3 regions of the Streptomyces sp. NPDC002790 genome follow, and region 2 is predicted to be linked to each of the others. Evidence: riboswitches for the same ligand, from Rfam matches in the RefSeq annotation. Region 2 holds a riboswitch; each other region holds the start of a gene.
What was found. Region 2 has a riboswitch for cyclic di-AMP ahead of ABT004_RS11900 (C40 family peptidase). Riboswitches for the same ligand answer to the same signal wherever they lie in the genome.

Region 1 (7,658 bases), on a different contig from region 2:
CGACAGAGGCGCCGCCCACGAGACGCTGACCCGACTGCTGCACGACGCCGAACGGCTGCACGGACCCGGCCACCCGTTCCCCGCGGAAGTGCGCCGCACATTGCAGTGGCTGGGCCAGGTACGCGGCTGATCCCGGGTACGTCCTGCCGACTCCGGTACCTCAACTCCTGGCGAATCGTTGTCGAATAGGTGGCCTAGCAAGCGGTCACTGCCTAACATCGATCAACGCCGGACTTTGTGCACCGAAGCACAAACTGCTCGCAGGGAGGCCCCACCTTGCACCGCCGCAACAGCCGCCGCACCGTAGTTGCTCTATCCGCCGCCATCGCCGCGGTCCCCGCCCTCACCGCCTGCGGCAGCGAAGCGCACCCCGGTGCCGCGGCCGTCGTCGGCGGCCAGCGGATCACCGTCTCGCAGCTGGAGAACCGGGTGAACGAGGTGCGGGACGCACAACAGACCGCCACCAAGGACTCCGCCCAGTACGAACAGGCCATCGCCAAGACCGGCGGCCTCACCCGCAACACACTGCACACGATGGTCCTCGACCGCGTCCTGCACCGCGCCGCCACCGACGCGGACATCTCCGTCACCCGCAAGGAGATGCAGAGCATGCGCTCCGGCCTGGAGCAACAGGCGGGCGGCTCCGAGCAGTTGGAGGTCGCCTGGCTGCAGCAGTACAACGTCCCGCCGAAGCGGCTCACCGAGAGCCTGCGCACGGAGATCGAGGCGCAGAAGCTGTCGACCGCGCTCGGCGCCGACATGCAGACCCCCCAGGGCAAGGCCGTCTTCTGGAAGGCACTCACCAGCGCCTCCAAGGAGCTGAACGTCGACCTCAACCCCCGCTACGGGACCTGGGACGTCACCAAGAACAGCCGGGTCGACGCCAAGACACCCTGGCTGCGACAGATCACCAAGGAAGCCCCGGCCCAGCAGCAGACCGCGTAGACCCGGGGGAGGCGGGGTTGTCAGTGGCCTGCGTTACGTTCGAGGGGTGAACGAACCCGAGGCGCACGACCACCACGCCCCCGCCGCCGCAGGCGACACCGCCGGCCGCGTCGTCCTGCTCACCACCAGCCACCGGGTCGCCCCCGGGCTCCTCTCCTGGCAGGCCTGGCAGACGCTGCGCACGGCCGACGAGGTGCTGTGCGCCGACGCCGCGCACCCGCAGCTGCCGTACGTGAAGGACGCGGGCGTCCAGGTCACGATCGCCGCGCCCACCGCCCGCGAGCTCGTCGACCGCTGCGCCGACGGCGGGCGCACACTCGTCGTCCTCGCCACCGCCGAGGGCGACCGGCAGCTCACGGACGGCCTGGCGCGGCTCGCCGGCTCGGGCCGCGAACAGATGCCGAACCTCGAACTGCTCCCCGGTTCCTACGACCTGCCCGGCGCCCGCCTCCTCGACCTCGTCCAGGTCATGGACCGGATCCGCCGCGAATGCCCCTGGTCGAAGCAGCGCACCCACGAGGACCTCGCCAAGTACGCCATCGAGGAGGCCTACGAACTCGTCGAGGCCATCGAGACCAACGACCGCGACGAACTGCGCGAGGAACTCGGCGACGTACTCCTCCAGGTCGTCTTCCACGCCCGCATCGCCGAGGAGGCCTCGGCGGAGTCCGAGGAAGAGGCCCCCTTCTCCATCGACGACGTCGCGGGCGGCATCGTCGACAAGCTCATCCACCGCCACCCGCACGTCTTCGGCGACGAGAGCGCCGCGACCCCGGAGGAGGTCCGGGAGATCTGGCTCCGCAAGAAGGGCGAGTCCAAGCGCCGCGCCTCCGTCACGGACGGCGTCCCCCTCGGCCAGCCGTCCCTCGCCCTCGCCGCCAAACTCGCCTCCCGGGTACGCACGGCGAACCTGGACGTCCCGGTGCCCACGGGAGACGACATCGGCTACGAACTCCTCACCCTCGCCCTGCGCGCCGAGGCCGAAGGCGTCGACCCGGAGGCAGCACTCAGAGCCGCCGCCCGTGCCTACCGGGACGCGGTACGCACGACCGAGGGGCTCACCACCTCATAGGGCCGGTTACGGTCAGGTGGTGACCGAGAGCCCCACTCCCTCCAGCGCCCCCGAACTCTTCAGCTGGGAGTTCGCCGGCAACCCGTACCCCGCCTACGCCTGGCTGCGCGAGCACGCCCCCGTGCACCGCACCACGCTGCCGAGCGGCGTCGAGGCCTGGCTGGTCACCCGGTACGCGGACGCCCGCCAGGCGCTCGCCGACCCACGGCTCAGCAAGAACGCGGACCACCACGACGAGCCGAGCCACGCCAAGGGCAAGACGGGTATCCCCGGTGAACGCAAGGCCGAGCTGACCACCCACCTCCTCAACATCGACCCGCCGGACCACACCCGCCTGCGCCGCCTCGTCTCGAAGGCGTTCACCCCACGCCGCGTCGCCGAATTCGCGCCACGCGTCCAGCAGTTGACGGACGACCTCATCGACGCCTTCGCGGCGAACGGCGAAGCCGACCTCATCCACGACTTCGCCTTCCCCCTCCCCATCTACGCCATCTGCGACCTCCTCGGCGTCCCCCGCGAGGACCAGGACGACTTCCGCGAATGGGCGGGCATGATGATCCGCCACGGCGGCGGCCCCCGCGGCGGAGTGGGCCGCGCGGTGAAGCGGATCCGCGCGTACCTGGTCGACCTGATCCACCGCAAACGCGGCGACCTGACGGACGACCTGATCTCCGACCTGATCCGCGCCTCCGACCACGGCGAACACCTCACGGAGAACGAGGTGGCGGCCATGTGTTTCGTGCTGCTCTTCGCCGGGTTCGAGACGACCGTCAACCTGATCGGCAACGGCACGTACGCCCTGCTCACGCATCCCGAGCAGAGGGGGCTTCTGCAGAGGTCGATCGCGGCAGGGGAGACGGGCCTGCTGGAGACGGGGATCGAGGAACTCCTGCGCTTCGACGGGCCGGTGGAGATGGCCACGTGGCGGTTCGCCAGGGCGTCGCTGACCATCGGCGGCGTGGAGATCGGTGCGGGCGACCCGGTTCTCGTCGTGCTCGCCGCCGCCGACCGCGACCCGGCGCGCTTCACCGAGCCCGACACCCTCGACCTCTCCCGCCGCGACAACCAGCACCTCGGGTACGGACACGGCATCCACTACTGCCTCGGCGCCCCGCTCGCGCGCCTGGAGGGACAGGCCGCCCTCGGCACGCTCCTGACGCGCCTCCCGGACCTGCGACTTGCGGTGGAACCTGACGATTTGCGGTGGCGTGGCGGGCTCATCATGCGTGGACTGCGCACGCTCCCGGTGGAGTTCACGACGCGTCAGAACCCCGCCGGAACTGACGGGCCGTCAGCAATGTGACATTCACGTGATCTTCGCTGCATCGACTTGTGACAGGCGTTCGAGTGCAGCTACGTTCACGGATCATCGCGACACATGCACAACCCGCACCACTTGCACCACCCGTCGCGCGTAGCAGCATCAGTCTCGCGAAAGGCAACCGCATGCTCTCCGGGAACGGTCGACACCGTCGCCCCCGCCAGGCCCCTGCTCTCGTCGTCGCCGCCGGAGTCGCCGGCAGCGCCATCGCGATCCCGCTGTTCGCCGCGAGCGGCGCGAGCGCCGCGACCACGCAGGCGTGGGACAAGCTCGCCGAGTGCGAGAGCGGTGGGCAGTGGAGCCTGGATGCCGGTAACGGCTACTACGGCGGCCTCCAGTTCACGCAGGAGAGATGGGAGCAGTACGGGGGGCTCGACTACGCCCCGCGTGCCGACCAGGCCAGCCGCTCGCAGCAGATAGCCGTCGCCGAGAAGGTTCTTGACGCCAAGGGTGTGAGTGCCTGGCCGATGTGCTCGCTCACCGCGGACCTCACCAAGGGCGACGACTCGGCGGAGGTCGATCCGGGCGTCTCCGCGTCGCCGCAGCCGTCCGAGTCGGCATCCGATTCCGCGTCCGAGCCGTCGGACACCGATGCCGACAACAAGTCGGACGACGACGCCGACAAGGCGGGCTCCACCGATTCAGCCGATTCGGGAGACAAGGGTCACGACGGCGGTGAGGGTTCCGACGCGTCGGACGAGCCGTCGGCCGACCCCTCGCGCGATACCTCCGGTAGCAGCGCCGAGGGCTCCCCGTCCCCCTCAAGTGACAAGTCCCACGCACCTTCTGACGGCGACGACACGGCCTCCTCCTCCTCCGAAACGGCCTCGCCGTCCGCCTCCCCCTCCGGTGACGGTGACGGTGCCGCGTCGGACGACGCCACGGCGGGCCGCCACCGCGGAGACCGTGCCGGTGACGACGGTTCCGACTCCCGTACGGGAGAGGGGCGTCACGCCTCGCGTGACGAGAAGCGCGGCGACGACACGTACGAGGTGCACGCCGGCGACAACCTCTGGGACATCGCGAAGGCTCAGGACGTGCACGGCGGATGGGACGCGCTCTACGAGCGGAACAAGGAGACGGTAGGTACCGACCCAGACCTCATCCTTCCTGGTCAGAGCCTGGATCTTGGGGACGGATCGGGCAAAAGGTAGCGGGAGTTCGGGCCGTTTGAGGGGGCTTTGTCCGATGTCGATCGAGTGAGACATGGGTCTCAAAGCCCCTGATCGACTTTGAAATCGGACGGATCGACCGCTTACGTTCGTGACCGCTCGCTTCAGCGGGCCCCGATGGACGTCACGCCGAATCCTGCCAACGTCCGTACGGGAACAGTCGACGCGTAAGCGCCGTAGGCAGGAGCGGGGGACCCAGGTAAGCCGCCCTTCCGGGAGACCGGACGGGCTTGGGGTTAAGCAGCGCACAAGGATGCGTCTGCCGGACACTCACTGGTCCGAACCCGACAGCTCACCTCGCAGGCGTCGGTGAGGAGATATCTCCATGCTGTTTTCCGGCAACAACAAGCACCGCCGCCCCTCCAAGGCCGTTCGCGTCGCCACGCTCGGCGGAGTCGCCGCTGCCGCCGTCGCCGTGCCGCTGATGGGTGCCGGTTCGGCCTCCGCCGCGACCACGTCCGAGTGGGACCAGGTCGCGCAGTGCGAGTCCGGCGGCAACTGGTCCACCAACACCGGCAACGGTTTCTACGGTGGCCTGCAGTTCTCGTCCTCCACCTGGTCCGCCTACGGCGGCTCGCAGTACGCCTCCACCGCCGACCAGGCCTCCAAGGCGCAGCAGATAGCCGTCGGCGAGAAGGTTCTCGCCTCGCAGGGCAACGGTGCCTGGCCGAACTGCGGCTCGGGCCTGTCCTCCACCCCGAACGAGGGTGGCGCGGACGACTCGTCCTCGCAGCAGCAGGACACCCAGAGCACGCAGCAGCGTGCCGACCGCTCCGAGCAGCGCGAGCAGCCGAAGCAGGAGGCCCCGAAGCAGGCGGCCCCCAAGCAGGAGGCCCCGAAGCAGGCGGCTCCGAAGCAGGACACCGTCACCACCCCGACCGGTAACAAGGTCGAGAAGGGTGACGGCGAGTACAAGGTGAAGACCGGCGACACCCTCAGCAAGATCGCCGAGGCGCACGACTCGAACTGGCAGAAGCTGTTCGAGAAGAACAAGGACATCGTCAAGGACGCGGACCTGATCTACCCGGGTCAGCAGCTGCACCTCAGCTAAGACCGTCCGGCCCCGCGCAGGGGCCACCAGGCCCGCACAGGGCCACCAGGTACGGGCTCGGCATCGGCGGACGCCGAGCCCCGCCGCACCCCGTCCCCACGGGCCGCTCACTTCGGCGACCTCCCTCCCGGCGCAGCCGGGAGGGAGGTCGCTGTTTTTGTTCCGTTAAGGAACATTTCGCTAACGGCGTTGTCCACAAGACGGGCGTTCGGATGGCCGATGCCCTCGGGCCGGTTACGCTCGGGGATGCGGGACCCGTTGTCCGACGGTGCCCGCAAAGCTTCGTCACATCCCAGAAGGAGATGCTCGTGCCGTCCATCGACGTCGTCGTAGCCCGGGAAATCCTGGACTCCCGAGGCAATCCCACGGTCGAGGTCGAGGTCGGCCTCGACGACGGGAGCACCGGCCGTGCGGCCGTCCCGTCGGGTGCCTCCACCGGTGCCTTCGAGGCCATCGAACTCCGCGACGGTGACCCCAACCGTTACCAGGGCAAGGGCGTCGAGAAGGCCGTCCTCGCCGTCATCGAGCAGATCGGCCCGGAGCTCGTCGGCTACGACGCCACCGAGCAGCGCCTGATCGACCAGGCGATGTTCGACCTGGACGCCACCGACAACAAGGGCTCGCTCGGCGCCAACGCCATCCTCGGCGTCTCCCTCGCCGTCGCGCACGCCGCGTCCGAGGCGTCGGACCTGCCGCTCTTCCGCTACCTGGGCGGCCCGAACGCGCACCTTCTCCCGGTGCCGATGATGAACATCCTGAACGGTGGATCCCACGCGGACTCCAACGTCGACATCCAGGAGTTCATGATCGCCCCGATCGGCGCGGAGTCCTTCTCCGAGGCCCTGCGCTGGGGCGCCGAGGTCTACCACACGCTGAAGAAGGTCCTGAAGAGCAAGGGCCTGGCCACGGGCCTGGGCGACGAGGGCGGCTTCGCCCCGAACCTGGGCTCGAACCGTGAGGCCCTCGACCTGATCCTCGAGGCCATCAAGGAGGCCGGCTACGTTCCCGGCCAGCAGATCGCCCTCGCGCTCGACGTCGCCGCCTCCGAGTTCTACAAGGACGGCAAGTACCAGTTCGAGGGCAAGGAGCGCTCCGCCGCCGAGATGACGGAGTACTACGAGGAGCTCGTCTCCGCGTACCCGCTCGTCTCCGTCGAGGACCCGCTGTTCGAGGACGACTGGGCCGGCTGGAACGTTCTCACCGAGAAGCTGGGTGACAAGGTCCAGATCGTCGGCGACGACCTCTTCGTCACCAACCCGGAGCGCCTGGCCCGCGGCATCGAGGAGAACTCGGCGAACGCTCTGCTCGTGAAGGTGAACCAGATCGGTTCGCTGACCGAGACCCTGGACGCCGTCGAGCTCGCCCAGCGCAACGGGTTCAAGTGCATGATGTCCCACCGCTCCGGCGAGACCGAGGACGTCACCATCGCCGACCTGGCCGTCGCCACCAACTGCGGCCAGATCAAGACCGGCGCCCCGGCCCGCTCCGAGCGTGTCGCCAAGTACAACCAGCTGCTGCGCATCGAGGAGATCCTGGACGACGCGGCGGTCTACGCCGGTCGCTCGGCCTTCCCGCGCTTCAAGGGCTGAACCCGGCCCCCGCGTGAGCCGGTAGTTCCGTACGTCCCCGCACTCGGTCCCGTACCGTGTGCGGGGACGTACGTACGTGAGCGGGGAGGCGGGAGCAGGCGATGCCCGGAAAGGTGCGGGACAGGGACTCCCGAGATCGCTTCTCGACGGCCACCCGCCTGCGCGTTCTGGGCGAGCAGACCGCCGAGCGCGTCTACCGCTCGCAGAGCAAGCGGCAGGCCCGCCGCTCCCGGCTCACGGGCCGCGCGGCCCTGCTGGCCCTCGTCCTGTGCACCCTCGTGGTCGCGCTGGCGTACCCGATAAGGCAGTACGTATCGCAGCGCGGCGAGATCGAGGACCTGCAGCGCCAGCAGCAGGAGGCCAAGCAGCGGGTCGACAAGCTGCGCGACCAGAAGGCCCGCTGGCAGGACGACGCGTTCGCCGAGCAGCGCATCCGGGAGCGCCTGCACATGGTGATGCCGGGCGAGACCGGCTACGTGGTGCCGAGCGAGCGCACCGCTGCCGCCGA
Region 2 (7,658 bases):
TTGCCTCGACGTTCTCGTGCAGGGGAGCGGCCCTGCACTTCTGCTCGCGCACGGTGCGGGCGGTGGCATCGAGGGGAACTTCGGTCTCGTCCTCGACGACCTCGCCCAGGACCACACCCTCGTCGGCCCGCACTACCCCGGGGCCGGCGGCTCTGCCGTGGCCACCGGCCCCCTGGACCTGGACGACCTCGCCGACCGCCTGGTCGCGGCCGCCGTCGAGGCCGGCCAGGACTCGTTCGCCGTCCTCGGAGAATCCCTCGGCAGCGTCGTCGCCGTCCGGATCGCCACACGGCACCCCGGCCGTGTCCGGGCCCTCGTCCTGACCGCCGGCTTCGCTGCCGCCGATCCGGTCCTGGCGCTCGCCGCCCAGCTGATCAAGTCCCTTGCGGCCGCGGGTCAGTGGGAGGACGTGGCAAGGCTCGCCCTCCTGTCCTGCATGTCCCCGGCGGACCTGGCGGACCTGGCGGACCTGGCGGACCGTGAACCGGCAGCCCTCGACGAACCGGTCGCCCAGACCCTGACCGCGATGCCGCCGGGCATGCTGGACCACTTCGACCTGGTGTCCCGGGTGGACGTGCGGGCCGATCTGGCGAAGGTGTCCGCCCCCACCCTGGTGGTGGTGCCGACCGGCGACCGCCTGGTGCTGCCCGAGAGCTCGTACCGGCTGGCGGCCGGTATCCCGGGTGCCCAGCTGATCGAACTGCCTGGAGCCGCCCACGTCCTGAACCCGGCAGACCGGGCGACCTGGCTCCGCCACGTACGCCGGTTCCTCGCGTCGCTCCCCGCCACGTCGGCGTGACGAGCCGACCGCTCACGCCACCCGCGTCGCCCCCGCGAACGGCATCTCGTCGATCGGGGCCACCCGTACCGGTGCGCTCGGGTTCGGGGCGTGGATCATCTTGCCGCCGCCGATGTAGAGGCCCACGTGGCTGATCGAGGAGTAGAAGAAGACCAGGTCGCCGGGTTGGAGCTGGGACTTCGGGATGCGCGGGCCCGCGTCGATCTGGGCGTACGTCGTGCGGGGGAGTGAGACGCCTGCCGCCTTGTACGCGGCCTGGGTGAGGCCCGAGCAGTCGAAGGCGGAGGGGCCGGTGGCGCCCCATACGTAGGGGCTGCCCAGGGCGCCGTACGCGAAGGAGATCGCGGCCTTGGCGCGGGAGTTGGGGGCCTGGGAGAGGTCGGCGCGTTCCGTCGAGCGTGAGGTGCGCCCGCTCTGTGTGGCGGTGGGGGTGCGCTCTTCGGGGGTGATGCGGTCGAGGAGGCGGCGGGCCTCCGCGAGTTTTCGCTTCACCTTCTTCTTGTTGTCCTCCAACTCGGCCTTTTTGGCGCGGATTTCGGAGAGCGTGCCGTCGGCGTCGCCGCGCAGCTGGTCGATCTCGCGGAGTTCGTCCTGCACGCGGGTGACCGCGGCGGCCTGCCGGGCGCCGACGCGCTCCGTGAGGGACGCCTTGTCGAGGTACGCGTCGGGGGTGGAGGAGAGGAGCAACTGGACCGAAGGGTCCACGCCTCCGGTGCGGTACTGGGATGCCGCCACCGAACCCAGCTTCTCGCGCTGGGAGTTGAGCGATTCGGTGCGCCGGGACGCCTCGTCCTGGAGCTCGTCCACCTTCTTCCGCGCCCCGTCCGCCTTCTCCTTCGCGCCGTTGTACTTCTGGGTGGCGACCTCCGCCTCCTGGTACAGCTTGTCGACCTTGGCCCGCACCTGGGCGGCGCCGAGCTCGGGCTCCGCGTGCGCCGCCCCGCCGTCGAGGGCGGTGACGGTGGCCGCGGATGCCAGGGCGAGGGTGGCCGCGGTGCGGGCCCTACCAACGCTGAGCGAACGCGGTCGGGGCTTGCGGTGCGCTGCCGGCACAAAGTCCTCCTCTGGGCGGCCGTCCGAAACGCACGGCCCCCGGTCGCGCGTCCGGCGGCGGCCCGCACAGGGGGAGCGGGTCGCCGCCGGACCTTTCTCGGCGGTGGTGTCCGACTGCCGCCCCTGGCCCGGGCGGCGGTGGGGAGCCGGTCACCTGAGCAAGGACGCTAAACCTCGGCGTAACGGGTTGGTGGCCGATTGTTCGCAACTGGCCCATTTGTTACGGGCGGTGACAGAGGGTGACCGTCGGGGCTCCGAAGTGGCCCGAAACGGGCCCAAGTAGGCTCCGGCCCCATGGACGTACTCATCAACATCTTCGTCGGTCTGCACATCATCGGCATCGCCTCGCTGCTCGGCGGCTTCCTCACGCAGATGTCGGCGATGAAGGAGGGCGCGGCCCGCTTCAACAAGGCGATGCTGCACGGCGCGCTGACCATGCTGGTGACCGGCGTCGCCCTGGTCGGCCTCAACCAGGCCGACGGCTCCACCGTCAACAACATCAAGATCGGCGTGAAGCTCGCGGTCCTGATCGTGATCCTCGGCATCGTCTACGTGAAGCGGGACGAGGAGAAGGCCGAGAAGGGTCTGTTCGCGACGGTCGGCGCGCTCACCGTCGCGAACATCTTCATCGCGGTGCTCTGGACCTGATCACCGGCATCGTCAGAGTCACAGGCGTGGTGGGCTCAGGCCGGGCGCACCACGCTGTGGATCGACGACGTGCCGTCGTAGTAGATCGACTCCTCGCGCACGACCGCACCCGGCTTCGGCGCGTGCACCATCATGCCGTCGCCCATGTAGAGGCCCACGTGGCTGATGTCGTCGTAGAAGAACACCAGGTCACCGGGTTGGATGTCGGAGAGCGGCACCGTCTTGCCGATCTCGACCTGGTCCCAGGTCGTCCGCGGCAGCGAGATCCCCGCGGACTTCCACGCCGCCTGCGTAAGGCCCGAGCAGTCGTACGAGTCCGGGCCCGTGGCGCCCCACACGTACGGCTTGCCCTCCTGTGACTTGGCGAACGCCAGCGCCTGCGCGGCCTTCGTGGCGTAGGAGGCGTCCGATGAGCCCGACGAACCGGAAGAGGACCCCGAGGAGCCGGAGGACGAGCCGGAAGACTGCTCCTGCTCCTTCGCCTCCTCGGCCGCCTTCCGCTTCGCCGCCTCCGCGGCCTTCTGCTTGGCGGCCAACTCGGCGGCCTTCTTGCGGGCCGCCGCCTCCTTGGCCTTCTCGATCGCGGCGAGCCGCGCCTTCTCCTCGGCGGTCAGCTCGGCCAGCAGCTTGCGCGCGTCGGAGAGCTTCGTCTGGACGGTCTCCTTCGTCGACCTCAGCTCGGCCTGCGAGTCGGTGAGGTCCTGGAGGCTCGACTGCGCCTCGTCGCGCTTCTCGGCGATCTCGCGCGCCTGCCCCTGATAGTCGTCGATCGACTTCTTCTGCTCACTGGTGAGCCGGTTCATCAGCTGGCGCTGCGAGAAGTAGTCCTCCGGGTCGTCCGCGAGGAACATGGTCGCGGTGTCGCTGACACTGCCCGAGCGGTACTGCTCGGCGGCGTATCTGCCGAGCTTCTGGCGGGCCGTGTTCATGTCATCGGTGCGCTGCGCGACATCGTCGAGGAGCTTGTCGACCTGGGTCTTCTTGGAGTCGGTCCGCTCCTTCGCGCCGTTGTACTTCTGGGTGGCGACCTCGGCCTGCCGGTACAGGGTGTCGACCTTCTGCTGGACCTCTTCGAGGCGCGGCTTCGACGACGGCTGCGCGGGCGCGGCCTGTGCCGTCTGCGAGAGCAGGGCCACGGAGGTGAGGGCGGCGGTCGTGATGCCGACGGCCGGGGTCGTGCGAAGGCCGCCGGTGATCCGGGAACGGCTGCGGGGCTTACGGTGCGACGCCAAGGCAGGCGACTCCTTCCGTCGTCCGCCTACCGGGTTAGCTGTCGGGTTCGGGCGTCGTACGTGGAAGGCTGCCCTACGGTCGGCTGACCGATTCACCCCAAGGTCGGTTGGGTCCCCGGTTCCCTGCCTTGCGGCGTACGGAACTCAGCGGGGGCTGCCCGTTCGCCGCGACATCCGCGGGCGGGGGGACGGGCTGCCCGGCTGAACCGTAGCCAACTCGTGTGGCTGCTGTGAAGGTTGATGTTCGATATGCCCGATACATTTTCGTGATCTCTTGCTCCGGGCCCCCTCGGATTTCCCTCCGGGCCCGCTCGGATTTCCCTCCGGGCTCCCTCGGATTTTGAAGGGGGCCGCGGGTTGTCAGTGGGGCCGCCTAGACTCGTGGAGCGATGAGCAGCCTCTTTGACGACAGCTTCCTGACCGGCCTCCAGAACAGTGCGGCGGAGCCCCCGCCCCCGCCCCCGGACCCCGAGTACGACGACGGGGCCCCGGAGCCGATGCCGGAGGGGCTGTTCGGCGTGCCCCCGGAGCGGGACGCGCACTACCGGGACGGCGCCCCCCGCCCGGTCCTCGACTCGGCCTCCCTCCTCGAGGGGCTGAACGAGAACCAGCAGGCGGCCGTCGTGCACGGCGGCTCCCCGCTGCTCATCGTCGCGGGCGCCGGTTCCGGCAAGACCCGCGTCCTCACGCACCGCATCGCGTACCTGCTCGCCGAGCGCGGAGCACACCCCGGCCAGATCCTCGCGATCACGTTCACGAACAAGGCCGCGGGCGAGATGAAGGAGCGCGTCGAGGCCCTGGTGGGCCCGCGCGCGAACGCCATGTGGGTCTCCACGTTCCACAGCGCCTGCGTCCGCATCCTGCGCCGCGAGAGCAAGAAGCTGGGCTTCACGTCCTCCTTCTCGATCTACGACGCCGCCGACAGCAAGCGGCTCATGGCGCTCGTCTGCCGCGACCTGGACCTGGACCCGAAGAAGTTCCCGCCGAAGTCCTTCAGCGCCAAGATCAGCAATCTCAAGAACGAGCTGATCGACGAGGAGGACTTCGCGGGCACGGCGGCCGACGGCTTCGAGAAGACCCTCGCCCAGGCCTACCGGATGTACCAGGGACGGCTCCGCGAGGCCAACGCCCTGGACTTCGACGACCTGATCATGACGACGGTGAACCTGCTGCGCGCGTTCCCCGACGTCGCGGAGCACTACCACCGCCGCTTCCGCCACGTCCTCGTCGACGAGTACCAGGACACGAACCACGCGCAGTACGCGCTGGTCCGCGAGCTGGTCGGCCCCACCGAGGGGGAGGAGGCGGACCCGGCGGAGCTGTGCGTCGTGGGTGACGCGGACCAGTCGATCTACGCGTTCCGTGGCGCCACGATCCGTAACATCCTGCAGTTCGAAGAGGACTACACGAACGCGACGACGATCATGCTGGAGCAGAACTACCGCTCCACGCAGACGATCCTCAGCGCGGCGAACGCGGTGATCGAGCGCAACGAGTCGCGCCGCCCCAAGAACCTCTGGACGAACGAGGGGCCCGGCGCCCAGATCACCGGCTACGTCGCGGACACCGAGCACGACGAGGCGCAGTTCATCGCCGACGAGATCGACCGGCTCACGGACGCGGGCGACGCGCTGGCGGGCGACGTCGCGGTCTTCTACCGGACGAACGCGCAGTCCCGTGTCTTCGAAGAGATCTTCATCCGCACCGGCCTGCCCTACAAGGTCGTCGGCGGCGTCCGCTTCTACGAGCGCAAGGAGGTCAGGGACGTCCTGGCCTACCTGCGCGTGCTCTCCAACCCCGAGGACTCGGTCCCGCTGCGCCGCATCCTCAACGTGCCCAAGCGCGGCATCGGCGACCGCGCCGAAGCGATGATCGACGCGCTCTCCCAGCGCGAGAAGATCTCCTTCCCGCAGGCGCTGCGCCGCGTCGACGAGGCGTACGGGATGGCGGCCCGCTCGGCGAACGCCGTGAAGCGGTTCAACACGCTGATGGAGGACCTCCGCACGATCGTGGAGTCGGGCGCGGGCCCGGCCACGGTCCTCGAGGCCATCCTCGAGCGCACCGGCTACCTCGCCGAACTCCAGGCCTCCACCGACCCGCAGGACGAGACCCGGATCGAGAACCTCCAGGAACTCGCGGCCGTGGCCCTGGAGTTCGAGCAGGAGTCCGCCGCAGGCGAGGACGCGACGGAGGACACGGCAGAGGGCGGGGCCGAGGCGGACGGCGGCACGACCGAGGGCGAGGCCACGACGATGGGCGGGGGGCTCTCCGCCTTCCTGGAGCGCGTCGCGCTCGTCGCCGACTCCGACCAGATCCCCGACGAGGACGACGACGGGAGCGGCGTCATCACGCTGATGACGCTGCACACCGCCAAGGGCCTGGAGTTCCCGGTCGTCTTCCTGACCGGCCTGGAGGACGGCGTCTTCCCGCACATGCGCTCCCTCGGCCAGGCCAAGGAGCTGGAGGAGGAGCGCCGCCTCGCGTACGTGGGCATCACGCGCGCGCGACAGCGCCTCTACCTGACGCGCGCCTCCATGCGCAGCGCCTGGGGTCAGCCCTCGTACAACCCGCCCTCCCGGTTCCTGGAGGAGATCCCCGTCGGCCACCTCGACTGGAAGCGCACCGGCCCGTCCACGCCCGCGGCCTCGACCAAGAGCATCGGCGGCGGCATCGCGGCCACGCTGTCGTCCTCGCGCTCCCGCACGGGTACGACGCCGGCCTTCGCCACGAGCCGGGCGAACTCCAAGCCGGTGGTCGCCCTCGCCATCGGCGACCGCGTCACGCACGACCAGTTCGGGCTGGGCACGGTGGTGGGCGTGTCGGGCACCGGCGACAAGTCGGAGGCGTCGATCGACTTCGGCGACCCCAAGCCGAAGCGGCTGCTGCTGCGGTACGCGCCGGTCGAGAAGCTGTAGCGGGGGGAGCGGCTCAGTTCGGGTTGAGGCCGTGGCTGCGCAGCCACGGCAGCGGGTCGATCGCCGCGCTGCCGCCGGGCCGTACCTCGAAGTGCAGGTGCGGTCCTGTGGAGTTGCCGGAGTTCCCGGACCGCGCGATCACGTCACCGGCCTTCACCGGACCGCTCATCACGGTGTGCGAGGACAGGTGGCAGTACCAGGTCTCCGTGCCGTCCTTGGCGGTGACGATGGCCATGTTCCCGTACGCGCTGTTCCACTGCGTCTTCACGGTGCCGTCCGTCGCGGCCATCACCGGAGTCCCGTACGAGACGGGGAAGTCGATGCCGGAGTGCTGGGACATCCAGTTGACGCCGGCCTGCCCGAAGAAGGCGCTCAGCCCGTGCTGCTTCACCGGCAGTACGAACTTGGGCCGCGCCGCTTCCTTGCGCGCGGCCTCCTCGGCGGCATGCTTGCGCGCCGCCTCCTGCTTCGCCTTGAGGTCGATCCGCTCCTGCGTGCGGCTCGCCCGGTCGGCAAAGTCGCCCGCGTCGGCGGACAGGTCCTTCAACTGCGAGTCCAGCTTGTTGTTGGCGACGGCCGGCTTCACGGCCTGCGCGTCCGGGGCCGCCTCGGCCTGCGCCTCCTTGCCGTCGTCCCCGCTGCTCCCGCCGACGCTCGCCGCGGCGATCCCGGCGACGCCGACCACGCAGACCGAGGGCACGACGATGGTGACCAGCGCGGACCGCTTGGCCGGCGGACGTCGGCGACCGGCGCGACCACGGGAGACGTTCTTCGCGTTCTTCCCGGCCCTGCGTGATGTGGGCTGCGGGGGCGCGGGGTCGGCGTCGAGGGCGGGTCCGTGCGGGTGTTCCGCTTCGGGGGCCGGGTCCATGACGGGCTCGTCCTCGGCCTCGGGCTCCGCGGGGGCGACGGCGTCGGCCGCGTTCCACTGCGTGGCGTCGTACGCGCCCGTGTCGTAGGCGGTCGTACCGAAGACCGGCGCCTGGAAGGTGTGGGTGGAACCCTGAGTGT
Region 3 (7,658 bases), on a different contig from region 2:
GAGTCGGGCCGGGAGGTGTGGGCGCGCGGGCCCCTGCGGTGAGCGGCCACGCTGCGCGAGCGGCCGCGACCAGCCCGCCCCCTGACCGGCGCAACAGAAACTGCGCCACCGCTGAGGACACGTCAGGCTGCCATTGATCCGACCGGAGGTGTTGCATGGCAGCGGGCGCACGGGTGCGACGCGTTCTTCTGGGGGGCCTCGTCCCCCTGCTGGTGGTGGCCGCGACGGCGTGCGGCGGGGCCACGCGGACCGACTCCGACGTGGGTGCGCACCCCGAACACCGGCCCTCCGGCGGGCCGTTCGCGCACCCGGGCGTCCTGGTCGGCAAGGGACAACTGGCCGCCGTCCGTGACCACGTGGCCCGGAAGCAGGAGCCGTGGATCTCCGCGTACAAGGAGATGAGCGACAGCAAGTACGCCGACCTCGACTACAAGGCCAAGCCGTACGCGACCGTGGAGTGCCCCTTCGACGCCGAGACCGGGCAGGGCTGCGTCGAGGAGCGGGAGGATGCCATCGCGGCGTACACGCAGGCGCTGCTGTGGAACGTCACCCGCGACAAGGCGCACGCCGCCAAGGCCGTCGAGATCATGGACGCCTGGTCGGACAAGGTCACCGGGCACACCGCGGACAACGCGGGGTTGCAGGCCGCCTGGGCCGGCACGTCCTGGGCGAAGGCCGCCGAGCTGATGCAGTACACGTACAAGGACTGGCCGGACGGGCAGGAGCTGAAGTTCCAGCGGATGCTGCGCGAGGCCTATCTGCCCGAAGTGCGGGGCGGATCCGCCGACTTCAACGGCAACTGGGACCTGGTGATGGCCGACGCGACGATGAGCATGGCCGTCTACCTGAACGACCAGTCGGCCTTCGACCAGGCCGTCGGGCACTTCCGCGCCCGCGTCCCCGCGTACTTCTATCTCTCCAGCGACGGGCCGCTGCCGGTGAAGCCGAAGGGCAGCGACATCGACACCCCGAAGGAACTGCGGACGTACTGGTTCGGGCAGAAGACCTTCAAGGACGGGCTCGCCCAGGAGACCTGCCGCAACTTCAAGCACGCCAGCTACTCCCTCGCCGCCACCTCCCACATGGCGGAGACCGCCTGGCACCAGGGCGTCGACCTGTACGGAGAGGTGAAGGAACGGCTCGCCGCCGCGCTCGAACTGCACTCCAAGTACCAGCTGGGCACCAAGGCCCCGTCCTGGCTGTGCGGCGGCAAGGTGCAGCGGGACATGGGGCCCGACACGGAGGTGGGCCTCCAGCACCTTCAGGGGCGGCTGAAGATGGACCTCCCGCAGACCGAGAAGCTCACCCACAAGCAGCGGCCGGAGGGTACGGACGACCTGTTCGTGGCGTGGGAGACCCTCACGCACGCCGCCGCGTGAACGGTCACGGGAAGCGATTCGCGTTCACTCCCCCTGATGGCGTAGAGTTGTGAACACAACGGCGCGGGGTGGAGCAGCTCGGTAGCTCGCTGGGCTCATAACCCAGAGGTCGCAGGTTCAAATCCTGTCCCCGCTACTGAAGACCAGAGGCCGGAATCTCACTGAGATTCCGGCCTCTGGTCATTTGTGTTCCGTTTCCGCCCCCGCCCGCGCGGTCACCCGTGTTGCGCACGTCACGTTCCCCACCCGTACGGCCCACCCCTGCTCGCCCGCACGCCCCCGTGCGGGAACTCTTGGTGAGACGCCGGAAGCTGGCAGGGAACGGCAGGAGACGAGTGGTGGGGCAGCGAACAGGAGGCACCAGCGGGAGACGGAGGCGGCACGGCTCCGACACCGTGAGCACCCGCCTCTTCCTGCGGCTGCTGCCCCTGCTGCTCATCATCGGCGGTGCGATCTACGAGTACGTCACCCCCAAGGGCTTTCCCGGCGCCCCTTTGTTCAGCGCGGCGCCACTGGTCGCCGCCCCGTTCTTCTCGCTCGGCGCGACGATCCTGACGGGCGTCGTGTCGATCGTTGCGATCACCGCCGTGCACCTGCGCTTCACGGAGAACCTCGACTCCGTGTTCGTCACCGAGGTCGTGACCGTGGCCACCGTCTGCGTCCTGGCCTGTGTGATCAACCGGATCGTGTACCGCGGTTACGAGCAGCTGGCCTCCGCCCGCGAGATCGCCCAGGCCGCGCAGCTCGCGGTGCTGCCCCGGCCGCCCCAGCGGCTCGGCGGCTTCGTGATCGCGGCGCGCTACGAGGCGGCGCAGGCCGGCGCGTTCATCGGCGGTGACCTGTACGCGGTCCAGGACACTCCGCACGGCATCCGGATCATCGTCGGCGACGTACGCGGCAAGGGCATGGGCGCGGTCGCCGCGGTCGCCGTCGTCATCGGCGCGTTCCGGGAGGCCGCCGAGCAGGAGGGCTCCCTGGAGGCCGTCGCCCAGCGCCTGGAGCGGGCGCTGGCCCGCGAGGGCACCCGGCGCAGCGGCATCGACGACTTCGAGGGCTTCACCACGGCCGTGCTCGTCGAGATCCCGCACGGCGTCGAACTCGTCCGCGTCCTCAACCGCGGTCACCCCAGCCCGCTGCTGCTGCTCGGCGACGGCACCGTACGCGCACTCGACCCGTGCCAGGCGGCGCTGCCGCTCGGCATGAGCGAACTCGGCAGCTGGCCCGACCGGGCCGTCGAGGCGGCGTTCCCGTCCGCGGCCACGCTGTTGCTCTACACCGACGGGCTCTCCGAGGCGCGCGACCCGAGCGGCCGCTTCTACGATCCGGCGGCCCGGCTCTCCGGACGCGTCTTCCCCGGACCCGATGAACTCCTCGCGGCCCTCGCCGTGGAGGTGCGCGCGCATACCGGCGGCGGGACGAAGGACGACATGGCGCTGCTCGCCGTGCGGCGGGGCTGAGGGGCGGGGCTGTTGGGCGGGCCCGAGTTTCTTGATCGTTGTTACCTGTGGTAGCCGACCGTAGTCGAACGGCGCCGCTCCGCATAACAATTGACGCACCATCACTTGCGCGGACGTTTGCGAGGCTCTGCCAACTCGCCCCGATCCGCCCGCTCGTGTCCCGATAAGTCCTGGCCAGAGTCGTGAACGATCAGTGGGAAGCGCTTGGAATTATTGTCTGCTGTCTATTAACGTTCGATAACGCAGCGCGGTCGTCCCAGCCGTCACAAGAGACAGCTCCGTGCGCACACGCTTAATCCCGCAAGGGAACCGGGGAACCATCAACTTGGGGTGAATCGGACATCGTTGAAGCTCGCGATGTCGGTAGGAGACCTTCCTGCTCCGAACCCGTCAGCTAACCCGGTAGGCGAGAAGGAAGGAAAGGAGAGCGCCCCCGTGGCGTCGAACCGGCCTGCCCCAGACTTCTTCTACGGACCCGAAGACGACTTCGGCGTCGAGCAGGAGACCTGGGAGGAGTGGAATCCCACCGAGGAGTCCGTCTCCCCCGTCCGCGGCAGGCATCGCACAGCCCGCCGCCGTGGTGGATTCGCTCGTAGCTCCACTGTTCTCGGCGTCGGCGTGGTCGCCGCCGTCGGTGCGGGCGGCATCGCCACCGCACAGGGCGGCAAGCCCGCGGTCCACATATCCATGCCCGACCTGTCGGCGGTCAAGGACTCGCTGCCCGCGGCCAAGTCGCTGCCGGGCGTGGGCTCGTTGATGTCCGACGGCTCGGACTCCGATTCCGACTCCGGCGCCACGGCCTCCCCGCTGAGCGGCGCCGGTATCACCCAGGCCGAGGCCGCCGACGGGCAGACCGGCGCGGGCGAGGCGCTGCGGGCCCGCATCATGCAGCAGGCCGAGACGCAGCAGGACGCGGCCGACGCCACCGCGAAGCAGGCCGCGGAGGAGGCCGCCGCGAAGCAGGCGGCCGTCGAGGCCGCGGCCAAGCAGGACGCGGCCAAGGCCAAGGAGCTCGCCGAGAAGAAGAAGGCCGAGGCGGAGGCCCGCCGCAAGGCCGAGGCCGAGCGCCTCGCCAAGCTGGCCAAGAGCTTCAAGCTCCCGGTCGCCTCGTACACGCTCTCCGGCACCTTCGGCCAGCCCGGCTCCATGTGGTCCTCCGGGTACCACACGGGCCTCGACTTCGCCGCCTCCACCGGTACGCCGATCCGCGCCATCCACTCCGGCACGGTCACGGAGGCCGGCTGGGCGGGCGCGTACGGATACCGCACGGTGCTCACCCTCGACGACGGCACCGAGCTGTGGTTCTGCCACCAGTCCTCGCTCAATGTCAGCGCGGGCCAGAAGGTCAGCACCGGCGATGTCATCGGCCGCGTGGGCGCCACGGGCAATGTCACCGGGCCGCACCTCCACCTGGAGGTCCACCCCGGCGGGCAGTCCACCGGCGTCGACCCGGCGTCGTGGCTGCGCGAAAAGGGCCTCACGCCCTGAACACGTGAACTCCGGCGGTCCTGGCGCTCACCCCCCGACGTCAGGGCTGCCGGTTTGCCCATTCCTGGGTCTCTTGAGGCGATTTTCGGCGCGGTCGCGGAATACCGTATTCCGTACGGGTGTTGAGTCGGGGCATGACTTCCTCTCCTTCTCTGCGCAAGCTCGGCACCTCCGACCTCGAGGTCTTCCCGCTGTCCCTGGGTGGCAACGTGTTCGGCTGGACCGCCGACGAGGCCACGTCCTTCGAGGTGCTCGACGCGTACGTCGCCGCGGGCGGCAACTTCATCGACACCGCCGATGTGTACTCGGCGTGGGTGGACGGCAACCGGGGCGGTGAGTCGGAGACCGTCATCGGCAAGTGGCTGGCCTCGCGCGGCCGCCGCGACGACGTCGTCATCGCCACCAAGGGCGGCCACCACCCGGAGTTCCAGGGCCTGTCCGCGGCCAACATCAAGGCCGCGGCCGACGCCTCCCTGAAGCGCCTCGGCACCGACCACATCGACCTGTACTACACGCACTACGACGACCCCGAGGTGCCGGTCGAGGAGATCATCGGCGCCCTTGACGAACTGGTGAAGGCGGGCAAGGTACGCCACATCGCCGCGTCGAACATCTCCGCGCAGCGCCTCCAGGACTCCCTCGACCTCTCCGACCGCGAGGGCCTCGCCCGTTACGTCGCGCTCCAGCCGCACTACAACCTAGTCTCGCGCGACACGTACGAGGGTGAGCTGCAGGACGTCGCCGCGCGCGCGGGCCTCGGGGCCGTGCCGTACTACGCACTCGCGGCCGGCTTCCTGACCGGCAAGTACCGGGCGGGCGTCAAGGTCGACAGCGCGCGGGCCGCCGGTGCGGGCAAGCACCTGGAGACCGAGCGCGGGCAGAAGGTGCTCGCCGCCCTCGACGAGGTCGCGCAGGCGCACGACGCCGAGATCGCCACGGTCGCCCTCGCCTGGCTCGCCGCGCAGCCCACGGTGACGGCGCCGATCGCGTCCGCGCGGAAGGTCGAGCAGCTTCCGGGGCTGCTCGCGGTGGCGGACGTGGAGCTGACACAGGCGGAGCTCGACCGGCTCACGGCGGCGTCTCAGTAGCGGTACGGGTTGTCGTAGGTGTACGCGGTATATGTGGTGTAGGCGGGGTGCTGCGCCGGGGGGCCCGCGTACGCCGGGGGCAGCCACATCGGCGTCGCGATCTGGGAGCCGTACGCGAGCGCCGGGCGCGCGGAGTGGCGCCGCGCCCACAGTGCCTCCAACAGCTCCCGTTCCCGTACGACGTAGTCCGCGCCGGCCCTGCCTCTGCGGCCGCGGTGGCGAAGCAGCGCGAGGGATGTCGCGAGGTCCTCGTACTCGGCGACGGCCGTCGCGGCCGGCCGGCCGCCGTAGTGCGTGGCGAACTCGCGGGCCAGGCGCCGCGCCTTGAGCGAGCCGAGCGCGAGCGGGTCCGGCGGGGCGAGCCAACCCGCGGCGACGTAGGCGGGCAACTCCTGGCGGATGGTGCGCAGCTCACGCTGGCGTACGTACACCGCGAGCCAGGTGAGCACGCCGAACACCGGCACCATGAACGCGGCGTACACCGCGAAGAAGCCGTACTCGCCGAACGAGGACGAGCCGTTCCAGAACGCGTGCATGCCCATCGCGGCGAGCAGTCCCGCGAGCGGGAGCAGCATCCGGCGCAGTCGGCCGCGGCCCGGCGCCATGGCGGCGGCGATGCCGAAGCCGATGCCGGTGAGGACCGTGAACAGCGGGTGCGCGAACGGGGACATCACGACGCGCACGAAAAAGGTGGCGGCGGTGACCGAGGTCAGGCCAGGACCTGTGCCGGCGAGCTGGTCGGTGCCGAAGGCGTTGCCGAGATAGAGGATGTTCTCGGTGAACGCGAAGCCGGTGGCGGTGACCCCGGCGATGACGACGCCGTCGACGATTCCGGTGAAGTCCCGTCTGCGGAACAGGAAGACGAGCAGCACGGCCGCCGCCTTCGCGGACTCCTCGACGACCGGGGCGATGACGGTGGCACCGAGGGTGTCGGCGCTCGACGGGTCGGCGGTCGCGGTCTCGATCCAGCGGGTCGCGAAGCTGTTGGCGACGATCGCTATCAGCGCCGCCGCGCAGGCGCCCCAGGCGAAGGAGAAGATCAGGTTCCGCCAGGGTCCCGGCTGTACGCGGTCCAGCCAGCGGAACGCGGATATGAGGAGGGGGACGGGTAGCACGGCGAGCCCGAGCCCCACCAGGAACCCCTCGGTGCCGGTCTGCTCGCGGACCAGGGCGAGGATCACGGCCCCGGAGACCGCGAGCAGCGTCGCAAGCGCGGTGGCCCGCACGCCCTTCCGCTCCCACCAGCGCCGATGCGGAACCGCGCCGCTCGGGTGTGCGCCGAGGACGTGGTCCTGCGGATGCGGATAGACGGGATACGAGGCCACCAATTGACCCTAACGAGGGATACGCCGCGCCGCGACGGGGCGTATCGAGCACTTCGAGATTCAAGCCCCTGCGGCGTTTGAGCAGCGTGGTCCGGGGCGGAGCCCCGCGGCCGCAACGCCGGTTCCCGCTCAGGGCCGGAGGCCTCGGCGGAACAGCAGGTCGTGCACCACGTGGCTCTTGTCGAGGCCCTTGCCCTCGAAGCGGGTGAGCGGACGGAACTCGGGCCGAGGCGCGTACCCGCCGCCCTCAACCGTGTTCTCGTAGTCGGGATGGGCGGTCAGCACCTCGAGCATCTGCTCGGCGTAGTCCTCCCAGTCGGTGGCGCAGTGCACGATCGCGCCGGGCTTGAGCGGGCCGGCCACCAGCGAGAGGAACTCGGCCTGGATCAGCCGCCGCTTGTTGTGGCGCTTCTTGGGCCAGGGGTCGGGGAAGTAGACGCGCAACCCGTCGAGACTGTCGTCCGGGAGCATGTCGCGCAGCAGCACGATCGCGTCACCGTTCGCCACCCGTACGTTGTCGACTCCCGCGCGGGCCGCCAGGTTCAGCAGATTGCCCTGGCCGGGCGTGTGCACGTCGACCGCGAGGATGCCGGTCGTCGGATCGTCCTGCGCCATCTGCGCCGTGGCCTCGCCCATGCCGAAGCCGATCTCCAGGACGACGCGCTCGACACCGGGGAACATCTCCGCGAGGTCGAGCGTGCGCCGCCCGTCGATGTCCAGGCCCCACCTGGGCCACAGCCGCTGCAGGGCGTCCGCCTGCGCGTCGGTGACCCGGCCACGGCGTGGCTGGAAGCTCCGGATGCGGTGCTCGTGGTGCGACTCGGCAGGGTCGGGCCGCGGCCCCTCGGGAAACCGGGGCTCATTGGGGCGGGCGGCGGACACGGAAGTTTCAGACGACTCAGACACAGTGCGACGATTTTA

Region 1: another riboswitch for cyclic di-AMP. It lies ahead of ABT004_RS34910 (transglycosylase family protein); the one in region 2 lies ahead of ABT004_RS11900 (C40 family peptidase).
Region 3: another riboswitch for cyclic di-AMP. It lies ahead of ABT004_RS16385 (M23 family metallopeptidase); the one in region 2 lies ahead of ABT004_RS11900 (C40 family peptidase).

Annotation. Positions count from the first base shown of each region.
Region 1 is NZ_JBEOVM010000173.1:810-8,467, reverse strand. Features, by position in the region: partial or broken gene ABT004_RS34935 (serine/threonine-protein kinase) at 1-88, shown strand, start outside; gene ABT004_RS34930 (SurA N-terminal domain-containing protein) at 277-945, shown strand; gene ABT004_RS34925 (nucleoside triphosphate pyrophosphohydrolase) at 992-2,017, shown strand; gene ABT004_RS34920 (cytochrome P450 family protein) at 2,037-3,320, shown strand; gene ABT004_RS34915 (transglycosylase family protein) at 3,464-4,492, shown strand; cyclic di-AMP (ydaO/yuaA leader) riboswitch at 4,673-4,831, shown strand; gene ABT004_RS34910 (transglycosylase family protein) at 4,836-5,561, shown strand; gene eno (phosphopyruvate hydratase) at 5,870-7,150, shown strand; gene ABT004_RS34900 (FtsB family cell division protein) at 7,252-7,658, shown strand, end outside.
Region 2 is NZ_JBEOVM010000018.1:19,124-26,781, reverse strand. Features, by position in the region: gene ABT004_RS11915 (alpha/beta fold hydrolase) at 1-799, shown strand, start outside; gene ABT004_RS11910 (C40 family peptidase) at 812-1,852, opposite strand; gene ABT004_RS11905 (hypothetical protein) at 2,147-2,500, shown strand; gene ABT004_RS11900 (C40 family peptidase) at 2,536-3,732, opposite strand; cyclic di-AMP (ydaO/yuaA leader) riboswitch at 3,740-3,878, opposite strand; gene pcrA (DNA helicase PcrA) at 4,122-6,647, shown strand; gene ABT004_RS11890 (M23 family metallopeptidase) at 6,661-7,658, opposite strand, start outside.
Region 3 is NZ_JBEOVM010000030.1:18,033-25,690, reverse strand. Features, by position in the region: gene ABT004_RS16405 (hypothetical protein) at 1-42, shown strand, start outside; gene ABT004_RS16400 (alginate lyase family protein) at 156-1,379, shown strand; tRNA gene ABT004_RS16395 (tRNA-Met) at 1,442-1,515, shown strand; gene ABT004_RS16390 (PP2C family protein-serine/threonine phosphatase) at 1,715-2,836, shown strand; cyclic di-AMP (ydaO/yuaA leader) riboswitch at 3,116-3,260, shown strand; gene ABT004_RS16385 (M23 family metallopeptidase) at 3,272-4,324, shown strand; gene ABT004_RS16380 (aldo/keto reductase) at 4,459-5,412, shown strand; gene ABT004_RS16375 (PrsW family intramembrane metalloprotease) at 5,406-6,737, opposite strand; gene trmB (tRNA (guanosine(46)-N7)-methyltransferase TrmB) at 6,867-7,643, opposite strand.